2 regions of the Streptomyces sp. R-74717 genome follow, and region 2 is predicted to be linked to the other one. Evidence: riboswitches for the same ligand, from Rfam matches in the RefSeq annotation. Region 2 holds a riboswitch; the other holds the start of a gene.

Region 1 (5,109 bases), 4.8 Mb from region 2:
GAGGCGGCAAGACGCCCTTGCTGCCGGAGTCTTCATTGCCGTCGCGCGAGGTAGCCATAGCGTCAGGCGAATGGATGCCTAACCGTGATGCGGTCAGGGGTGTTCCGTTATCCGGACGGAAGTGAACGCCCCTCGAACACTGGTCAGTTGAGGCGGAAGGGGGCACGCGCGTAGATTCGCGTCGCTTTCACCATCAGACACCCCCAGCAGGGAAAACTCGGACATGGGGGAGTTCCGGCCCGTGACGAGGGTCCGGGCGACGTGCCGGTTCACCCGGGCGCGGACGGGGGTGGGCGGCCGCATTCCGGAAGTCGGGTGCGTACAGCGACATTTCGGGTGCCGGGGAGATGCAACTCCGCTGCCGGCAGGATCAGTACGCGCCCTGCGGCGGCGGGTAGCCGTAGCCCGTCACCGGGGCCGCCGGTACGTGGGCCTCGCGGTCGTAGAACGGACGGGAGTTGGCACGCAGCCACATCGCGACCGGGTCGTACTCGTCGGACATCGCGACGGTGGAGACGGGCAGCCCCTCCGGGACCGCGCCGATCGACTGCTGCATCATCGCTCGCACCGCGTCGACCGAGGTCTGGCTCGTGTCGTAGAGGTCGAGACCGATGGCGAGATACGGGACGCCGAGCGCGGGCTGCACCCACGCGCGGCGCAGCGAGCGGATCGCGGGGGTGTGATGGGCGTTCTGCGAGAGCAGGGCGTAGAACTGCGGGATCTCGACGGCCGGTTCGGTGAGCCGGAGCGGGCCCGCGGGCATCCGGTCGAGGCCGGTGGCGATCCGGCGCAGATCCAGCCAGGGGATGCCTACGCCGCCGCCCGGGGCGTGCGGGTTGAGCCAGATGCCCCAGCGGTCGGGGAAGAGGGCGCGGGCGATGTCGCGGCCGCCCACCAGTTCATGGGCCCGGTTCCAGCCGCTGGCCGAGAGCTCCTGGGCGGAGGTCACACAGGGCGCGTAGCCGAGGCCGTCGATCTCCATGTTCCCGTACTGGGCGTCGGGCGAGCCCGCCTGGCCGTGCCAGAGGAGCATCCAGATCCGGCCGTTCGCGAGGGCCTGCAGCAGTGCCTCGTACGCGTCGTAGCGCCCGGGCGTCACTTGGCGCAGCATGTGCTCGACCTGCCCGGCCGCCGCGGTGCCTGACGCACTCACCTGGTCCCGCCCCTCTTCGATCCACTGTGTCGGCCCGCCGCTCCCGGGGCACACGGGTGCGGCATGGTGCCGTGGCACCAGCCATCAAACCAGCTTATGCGCCGGTCCTGACACCGACTTGACGCCTTGGGTCGACGCGTTGATCCGCTCCGAAGGCGTCCGCGGGCGCCGTGCCGGGCGCTACTGGCCCGCGCGCTGGTAGAACGGCCGGACCTTCTCCCGCATCCAGTCGCCGACCGGGTCCTGAGCCACATCGAGCAGGACCAGATTGACCGGCCAGGGCACCTCGACCCGGCCGAGCGCACGGCCGAGGGCGTCCAACGGGGCGTTGCGCCCGGCACCCTCCCAGGTGGAGAACTCGACGCCGATGAAGAGGACGGGCTCGCCGCCCTCGATGCTGGCCAGCGCCCGGCGGGCGGTGAGCACGACACCGCTCTCCTCGAATTCGCCGGCCGCCGCGGAGAGGAAGTCGACGGGCTCCTCCTGCCAGGCCGGCTCGTACAGCCGGACCCTGCCTCCGCTGGCCGGCCCGTCCAGCGGGGTGCGTCCGGCGCGGCAGAGCTCGGCCACGGCGGGCGGCGGCAGCGGCATCCCGACGGCGCCGCCCGGGTTCACGGCGATGCCGAGCTGTGGAGGCAGGCCGCGGGCGAACTCGCGGGCGGGCGCGACGGCGAAGGACATCTGGGTACCGACGCAGCTGAGGAACTGCTGTTCGGAGCTGAACACGGGAACGTACGGAGCGCCCTCGATCTCCAGCGTGGGCAGGTCCAGGTCGGAGGAGTCGGGTCCGCCGCCGCCCGGCAGGGGCACCCAGACGTGGCTGCGCCCGAGCACCTCGACGAGCCGTCCGCCCGCCTCCGGGCTGCCCACCGAGGCCATCAGAACCTCTTCGAGCTCATTGGCCGGCCATCCGCTCTGCGGATGGGACTGGACCTGTGCCGGAATGTCCACTGCTTCCCCTTCTTGCTCGAGCCTTCCGGCAGAAGGTTAGCGTCCGGCCGCCAGGCCCTCCGGCCCCTCACCCCCAGGCCCTATGCGTCCGCGAACACGATCCGGCCCAGCTTCCCCGCCGCTTCCCGGTCCAGCAGCACCGCCGAAACGCACCCGGGCGGCAGCAGGCCGGTCTCGGTGTTCAGCAGCAGTCTCCCCACCGCCCTGCGGTGCCGGGCGAACGCATATCCGGAGACCCCGCGTCCGCGCTCCCGCTGCCCCTCCCTCGCCGTCTGCGGTGTGACGTCGAGCAGGACGAGGTGGAGGACACGGCCCCGGCGCCGCGCGTCACGGGCCAGCCAGCCGCGTACCCACGCCTGGGTTCCGCAGTCGTGGACGACGACGGACTCCCCGGAGCGCAGCGCCCGCCACAGTCCCCAGTAGTGGGCGACGCGGACGAGGGGGCGGTAGAGGGCATACGGGAGTAAACGGGGCATCAGCCGCGCCCAGCGGTCCCGGGTGTCCTGGGAGTCGATGGCACGGACCGTTGTGACCGCCCGCCGGATGAGCGTCGATTTGCCGCTGCCGGGCAGCCCGGAGACCACCACCACGTCGCCCGCCGCGAAGTGCAGGCTGCGCGGGCTGCGCCCGGCCCGCTCCCGCAGATCCCGCACGACGGGCGCGTGCGTGCCGAGCGTCTCCGTGGCCGGAGCCCCTGGCTGTGCGGGCATCGCGCCGTGCGCGACCCCCGCGGTCGTCGCGTACCGCTGCAACGTCATCGCCCTCCCCCTGTCGGGTCACCCCACGTATGCCCATGAAGTGTAAAGAAAAGGTAATGCGATACAACCGTCCACGCCGCTGATTTCCCGTGAGGGACCGGGGCCCCACTCCAGTGCGATGCATGCAATGATGACCCGGCCAACTGCATAAAGGCCGCTTGAATCCGCGCGGGAGAGTTCCGGTCACTGCATGTGCCGGGCGCCGAAGGAGCAAGTTCCTCCCTTGAATCTCTCAGGCCCCGTACCGCGTGGATGAGGCAGATCTGAAAAGCGGGCCGCTCTGCGGCTCCACCCAAGGTGCAAGCCGAACCCTTCAGGGGGCTCTCGGCGAACCTCTCAGGTTCCGATGACAGATGGGGAGGGATTGTCCTCGTCGTCATGCCCTGGGAGCCATATCCATGAGCACCGCCCCCCGTCTCACCGCCCTCGATGCCCTGCACCGTTCGCTGGGCGCGACCATGACCGACTTCGCGGGCTGGGACATGCCCCTGCGGTACGCCAGCGAGCGCGACGAGCACAACGCGGTGCGCACCAGGGCCGGTCTCTTCGACCTGTCGCACATGGGCGAGATCACCGTGACCGGCCCCGCGGCCGCGGCCTTCCTGAACTTCGCGCTGGTCGGCAACATCGGCACCGTCGCCGTGGGCCGCGCCCGCTACACGATGATCTGCGCCGAGGACGGCGGGATCCTGGACGACCTCATCGTCTACCGCCTGGGTGACACCGAATACATGGTCGTCGCCAACGCCGGGAACGCCCAGATCGTGCTGGACGCGCTGACCGTGCGGGCCGGCGGCTTCGACGCCGAGGTGCGCGACGACCGCGACGCGTACGCGCTGCTCGCCGTCCAGGGCCCCGAGTCCCCCGCCATCCTGGCCTCCGTCACCGATGCCGACCTGGACGGTCTGAAGTACTACGCCGGTCTGCCCGGCACGGTCGCCGGTGTCCCCGCCCTCATCGCCCGCACCGGCTACACCGGCGAGGACGGCTTCGAGCTGTTCGTCGCCCCCGAGCACGCCGAGCAGCTCTGGCAGGCCCTCACGGCGGCGGGCGCCTCCCGTGGCCTGATCCCGTGCGGCCTGTCCTGCCGCGACACGCTGCGCCTGGAGGCGGGCATGCCGCTGTACGGGCACGAGCTGACCACCGAGCTCACCCCGTTCGACGCCGGTCTCGGCCGGGTCGTGAAGTTCGAGAAGGAGGGCGACTTCGTGGGGCGCAAGGCCCTGGAGGCCGCCGCCGAGCGCGCCGAGACCGCCCCGCCGCGCAAGCTCGTCGGCCTGATCGCCGAGGGCCGCCGGGTGCCGCGCGCCGGCTACCCCGTGGTCGCCGAGGGCCAGGTCATCGGCGAGGTCACCTCCGGAGCCCCGTCGCCGACGCTCGGCAAGCCGATCGCCATCGCCTACGTGGACGCCGCGCACGCCACGCCCGGTACCGAAGGCGTCGCAGTGGACATCCGGGGCAGCCACGAGCCGTACGAGGTCGTGGCGCTGCCGTTCTACAAGCGCCAGAAGTGACGTCCGCGCACATCGGAAGTGACGCAGTCGCGTCTCACACCGTAAGACCACCGTTCATCAGCACCCCCCCGCGTACAGGAGAATTCAGGTCATGAGCAACCCCCAGCAGCTGCGTTACAGCAAGGAGCACGAGTGGCTGTCGGCCGTCGAGGACGGTGTGGCCACGATCGGTATCACCGAGTACGCGGCCAACGCGCTCGGCGATGTCGTCTACGCCCAGCTCCCCGAGGTCGGTGACACGGTGACCGCGGGCGAGACCTGCGGTGAGCTGGAGTCGACCAAGTCGGTGAGCGACCTGTATTCGCCGGTGACCGGTGAGGTCACCGCCGCGAACCAGGACGTCGTGGACGACCCGTCGCTGGTGAACTCCGCCCCCTTCGAGGGCGGCTGGCTGTTCAAGGTACGTATGGCGGAGGAGCCGAAGGACCTGCTCTCCGCCGACGAGTACACCGAGTTCTCCGGCAACTAAAGACCCCAAGGGACCACCTGATGTCGCTTCTCAACTCCTCCCTCCACGAGCTGGACCCGGACGTCGCCGCCGCTGTCGACGCCGAGCTCCACCGTCAGCAGTCCACCCTCGAAATGATCGCCTCGGAGAACTTCGCTCCGGTCGCGGTCATGGAGGCCCAGGGCTCCGTCCTCACCAACAAGTACGCCGAGGGCTACCCCGGCCGCCGCTACTACGGCGGCTGTGAGCACGTCGACGTCGTCGAGCAGATCGCCATCGACCGCA
Region 2 (5,109 bases):
GGCAGCATCGATTGATGTGAGAGCCGCGCCCACCATCCTGCATCTGGACATGGATGCCTTCTACGCCTCTGCCGAGCAGGCGGCGAAGCCCAGCCTGCGCGGCAAACCGGTCGTGGTGGGCGGGCTGGGACCACGCGGAGTCGTCGCCACTGCGTCGTACGAGGCACGGCGCTTCGGGGTGCACTCGGCGATGCCCATGGCGCAGGCGCGGCGGCTGGCTCCCAACGCGGCCTATCTGGTGCCCCGCTTCCTGCTGTACCGGACGGTCAGTGACCAGGTGATGGAGCTGCTGGGACGGCTCTCCCCGCTGATGGAGCCACTCAGCCTGGACGAGGCCTTTGTGGACCTCGAAGCGGGTGGCACGGCCGATGACACCGCTTCCGCGCTGGAGATCGGTGAGCAGCTGCGTACGGCCATCAAGGCGGTCACAGGGCTCACCGGTTCGGTCGGGCTCGCCGGTTCCAAGATGCTGGCCAAGATCGCTTCGGAGGAGGCGAAACCGAACGGGCTGCTGCTCATAGAGCCGGGAACGGAGCGGGAGCTGCTCGCGCCCATGTCGGTACGGATCCTCCCCGGCGTCGGGCCCGCGACGGCGGACCATCTGCGCCGCGCCGGGATGACGACGGTCAATGACCTGGTCGAGGCGGGTGAGGCGGAGCTCGTACGCCTGCTGGGGAAGGCGCACGGCGGCTCGCTGCACCGCATGGCGTTCGGGTACGACGACCGGCCCGTGGTCGCGGAGCGGGACGCGAAGTCGGTGTCGGTCGAGGACACTTTCGACGCGGATCTGCACGACCGGGTGCGGGTCAGGACGGAGGTGGAACGGCTGGCCGACCGATGCGTCCAGCGACTGCGGGGCGCGGGGCGGTCCGGGCGGACGGTGGTGCTCAAGGTGCGGCGGTACGACTTCTCCACGCTCACGAGGTCCGAGACGCTGCGTGGGCCCACGGACGACCCGGCAGTGGTCCGGGAGGCCGCCGCACGGCTCCTGGAGGCCGTGGACACCACCGGAGGGGTACGGCTCCTGGGGGTGGGCGTCACGGGGCTTGCCGACTACACGCAGGACGACCTCTTCGCCCAGGCCGCCGGTGAACAGGCCGCAACCGGGGAAGCGGCCGAGGAGGAGACAGCGGCGGCGGGCGACGGGGACAAGCTGGTGGACGGTACGCGGGAGGAGACCCAGGAGACCGCCGAGCAGCTCGCCGCACGGCGCTGGCCCGCCGGACATGACGTACGTCATGACACCTACGGCCACGGCTGGGTGCAGGGCAGCGGTGTCGGCCGGGTGACGGTGCGGTTCGAGGAACCCGAATCGGCGCCCGGCCGGGTGCGTACGTTCCGCATCGACGATCCGGTACTGCAGCCGGCCGATCCGCTGCCGCTGGTGCGGAACCCGGTGGACTACTCGTCCTGGCCGGCCAGTCTGCCGAATTCCCTGTCCGGGCCGGTCTCCTCGGGCGGGGAGTCCAGACCGTAGTGCCGGTAGAGCTGGAGTTCCTGTTCCGGTGAGAGATGGCGGCCTACGCCGAAGTCCGGTGCGTCCTTGATCAGTGCACGGTCGAAGGGGACGCGGAGCGAATCCTCCACGAATTCGCTGGGTTCCAGCGGGACGAACGCGTCCCGGCTGAACAGTCCGGTACGTACGGCCGCCCACTCGGGCACACCGGTGGCGTCGTCGAGGTACACCTCGTCCACGGTTCCGATCTTGGTGCCCTTGCGGTCGAACGCTTTGCGGCCGATCAGGCTGCGCGGATCGATGTCGGTCTGCACGGTCCCTCCCACTGGTCGCGGCTACTCCACAAGCACTACAGAAGTGCAGATCCGAGGGGTTGGCCACTCGAGAATTCCGCCGCGAACCCCGCTGGTAGGCTGGTGATGGCTGCTGACCCCGTGCGGGAGAGTCCTCCGGAGCGAATCCGAAGGCGCCGAAGGAGCAAATCCTCCCCGGAATCTCTCAGGCCCCCGTACCGCACGGACGAGGTCACTCTGGAAAGCAGGGCGGGTTTCGTGCGGCCGAGTGCCGGTACGGTTCCCTTCCTCACCGACGGTGAAAGCCGGTACGCCGCAGGGCGCGCCGGTGAAGCTCTCAGGTTGAGATGACAGAGGGGGAGGCCGTTCGGGCACCCGCGCCGTGGTGCCCCTCGCAGGTCGTGACAGACCAGGAGGCCTCCACCATGACCCCCCGTCGCACTCCGCTTTCCCAGCTGGAGCAGGGCATTCCGTTCGAACAGCGCCACATCGGTCCCGATGCGGAGTCGCAGTCGAAGATGCTCGCTCAGATCGGCTACGGCTCGCTGGACGAGCTGACCGCGGCAGCGGTGCCCGATGTCATCAAGAGCGCGGAGGCGCTGCGGCTGCCGACTGCCCGCACCGAGGCCGAGGTCCTGGCGGAACTGCGTTCCCTCGCCGACCGCAACCAGGTGCTGGCCCCGATGATCGGGCTCGGCTACTACGGCACCTTCACCCCGCCGGTGATCCTCCGCAACGTCATGGAGAACCCTGCCTGGTACACGGCCTACACGCCGTACCAGCCGGAGATCTCGCAGGGCCGCCTGGAGGCGCTCCTCAATTTCCAGACGATGGTCGCCGAGCTGACCGGGCTGCCCACCTCCGGCGCCTCCCTGCTCGACGAGGGCACCGCGGCCGCCGAGGCCATGGCGCTCTCGCGGCGCGTCGGCAAGGTCAAGAACGGTGTCTTCCTGGTCGATGCCGACGCCCTGCCGCAGACGATCGCCGTCATCGAGACCCGCGCCGAGCCGACCGGTGTCGAGGTCGTCGTCGCCGACCTCTCCGACGGCGTCCCGGCGGAGATCGCCGAGCGCGGCGTCTTCGGTGTCCTGGTGCAGTACCCGGGCGCCTCCGGGGCGGTACGGAACATCAAGCCCGTCATCGAGCAGGCCCACGAACTCGGTGCGATCGTCACGGTCGCCGCCGATCTGCTGGCCCTGACCCTGCTCACCTCGCCAGGCGACCTGGGCGCGGACATCGCGGTCGGCACCACGCAGCGCTTCGGTGTACCGATGGGCTTCGGGGGACCGCACGCCGGCTTCATGGCCGTACGCGAGAAGTTCGCCCGCAGCCTGCCGGGCCGCCTCGTCGGCGTTTCCGTCGACGCGGACGGCAACAAGGCATACCGGCTGGCTCTGCAGACCCGCGAGCAGCACATCCGCCGCGAGAAGGCCACCAGCAACATCTGTACCGCGCAGGTGCTGCTCGCCGTCATGGCCGGGATGTACGCCGTCTACCACGGCCCGGACGGGCTGCGGACGATCGCTCAGCGCACCCACCGCTACGCGACGATCCTGGCCGAGGGCCTGCGCGCCTCCGGCATCGACGTCGTGACCGGCGCCTACTTCGACACCTTCACCGTGCGTGTCCCGGGGAAGGCCGCCGATGTCGTGGCCGACGCCCGCGAGCGCGGTGTCAATCTGCGGCTCGTCGACGCAGACCTGGTCTCCCTCGCCTGCGACGAGACCACCACGCGCACGCAGATCGCCGCCGTCTGGGCCGCCTTCGGCGCCGACGGGGACATCGAGACACTGGACGCAGCGGCTGCCGACGCGCTGCCCGAGGGCCTGCTGCGGACCGATGAGATCCTCACCCACCAGGTCTTCCACCAGCACCGTTCCGAGACCGCGATGCTGCGCTACCTGCGCAAGCTCGCCGACCGGGACTACGCCCTGGACCGCGGGATGATCCCGCTCGGCTCCTGCACCATGAAGCTGAACGCGACCACCGAGATGGAGTCGATCACCTGGCCCGAGTTCGGCGCACTGCACCCCTTCGCGCCGGCCGAGCAGGCGCAGGGCTTCCTCACCCTCATCCGTGAGCTTGAAGAGCGCCTTGCCGAGGTCACCGGGTACGACGCGGTCTCGATCCAGCCGAACGCCGGATCGCAGGGCGAGTTCGCCGGCCTCCTGGCCGTGCGTGCGTACCACCGGGCCAACGGCGACGACCAGCGGACCATCTGCCTCATCCCGTCCTCCGCGCACGGCACCAACGCCGCCAGCGCCGTGATGGCCGGCATGAAGGTCGTCGTGGTGAAGACCGCCGACGACGGCGAGGTCGACATCGAGGACCTCCGCGCCAAGATCGAGAAGCACCGCGACGAGCTCGCCGTGCTCATGATCACGTACCCGTCGACGCACGGTGTGTTCGAGGAGCACGTCGCCGGCATCTGCGCCGAGGTGCACGACGCCGGCGGTCAGGTCTACGTCGACGGTGCCAACCTCAACGCGCTGGTCGGCCTCGCCAAGCCGGGACGGTTCGGCGGCGACGTCTCGCACCTGAACCTGCACAAGACCTTCTGCATCCCGCACGGCGGCGGCGGTCCCGGCGTCGGCCCGGTCGGTGTCCGCGCGCACCTCGCGCCGTACCTGCCGAACCACCCGCTGCAGCCCGCGGCTGGCCCCGAGACCGGTGTCGGACCGATCTCGGCCGCTCCGTGGGGCTCGGCCGGCATTCTCCCCATCTCCTGGGCGTATGTACGCCTGATGGGCGGGGAGGGCCTGAAGCGTGCGACGCAGGTCGCCGTACTCGCCGCCAACTACATCGCCAAGCGTCTCGAACCGCACTACCCGATTCTTTACAACGGCCCGGCCGGGCTCGTCGCGCACGAGTGCATCGTGGACCTGCGGCCGATCTCCAAGGCCACTGGCGTCAGCGTCGACGACATTGCCAAGCGCCTGATCGACTACGGCTTCCACTCGCCGACCATGTCGTTCCCGGTCGCCGGGACGCTGATGATCGAGCCGACCGAGAGCGAGAACCTCGCGGAGCTCGACCGATTCTGCGACACGATGATCGCCATTCGTGGCGAGGTCGAGAAGGTGGCCTCCGGCGAGTGGAGCGCGGACGACAACCCGCTGAGCAACGCTCCGCACACCGCGGCGATGCTGGGCGGGGAGTGGGACCACGGCTACAGCCGTGAGGTGGCGGTCTTCCCGGCCGGAGTCTCGGCCGCCGACAAGTACTGGCCGCCGGTGCGCCGGATCGACGGTGCCTTCGGTGACCGCAATCTCGTCTGCTCCTGCCCGCCGCTGGACGAGTACGACAACTGAGGCATGAGCGGTAGGGCGTGACGCGGACATGCGTCGGGGCCGGTGCGGA

The links. Region 2 has a riboswitch for glycine ahead of gcvP (aminomethyl-transferring glycine dehydrogenase). Riboswitches for the same ligand answer to the same signal wherever they lie in the genome.
Region 1: it holds a riboswitch for glycine, as region 2 does, so the genes downstream of both, gcvT (glycine cleavage system aminomethyltransferase GcvT) here and gcvP (aminomethyl-transferring glycine dehydrogenase) in region 2, are expected to answer to the same signal.

The regions. Positions count from the first base shown of each region.
Region 1 covers NZ_CP102361.1:3,202,841-3,207,949, forward strand. The annotation lists gene NRF20_RS14335 (enhanced serine sensitivity protein SseB C-terminal domain-containing protein) at 371-1,153, opposite strand; gene NRF20_RS14340 (enhanced serine sensitivity protein SseB) at 1,334-2,104, opposite strand; gene NRF20_RS14345 (AAA family ATPase) at 2,185-2,862, opposite strand; glycine riboswitch at 3,022-3,119, shown strand; gene gcvT (glycine cleavage system aminomethyltransferase GcvT) at 3,261-4,376, shown strand; gene gcvH (glycine cleavage system protein GcvH) at 4,468-4,845, shown strand; gene glyA (serine hydroxymethyltransferase) at 4,866-5,109, shown strand, end outside.
Region 2 covers NZ_CP102361.1:8,021,932-8,027,040, forward strand. The annotation lists gene NRF20_RS36825 (DNA polymerase IV) at 17-1,477, shown strand; gene NRF20_RS36830 (PRC-barrel domain-containing protein) at 1,402-1,770, opposite strand; glycine riboswitch at 1,884-1,980, shown strand; gene gcvP (aminomethyl-transferring glycine dehydrogenase) at 2,175-5,060, shown strand.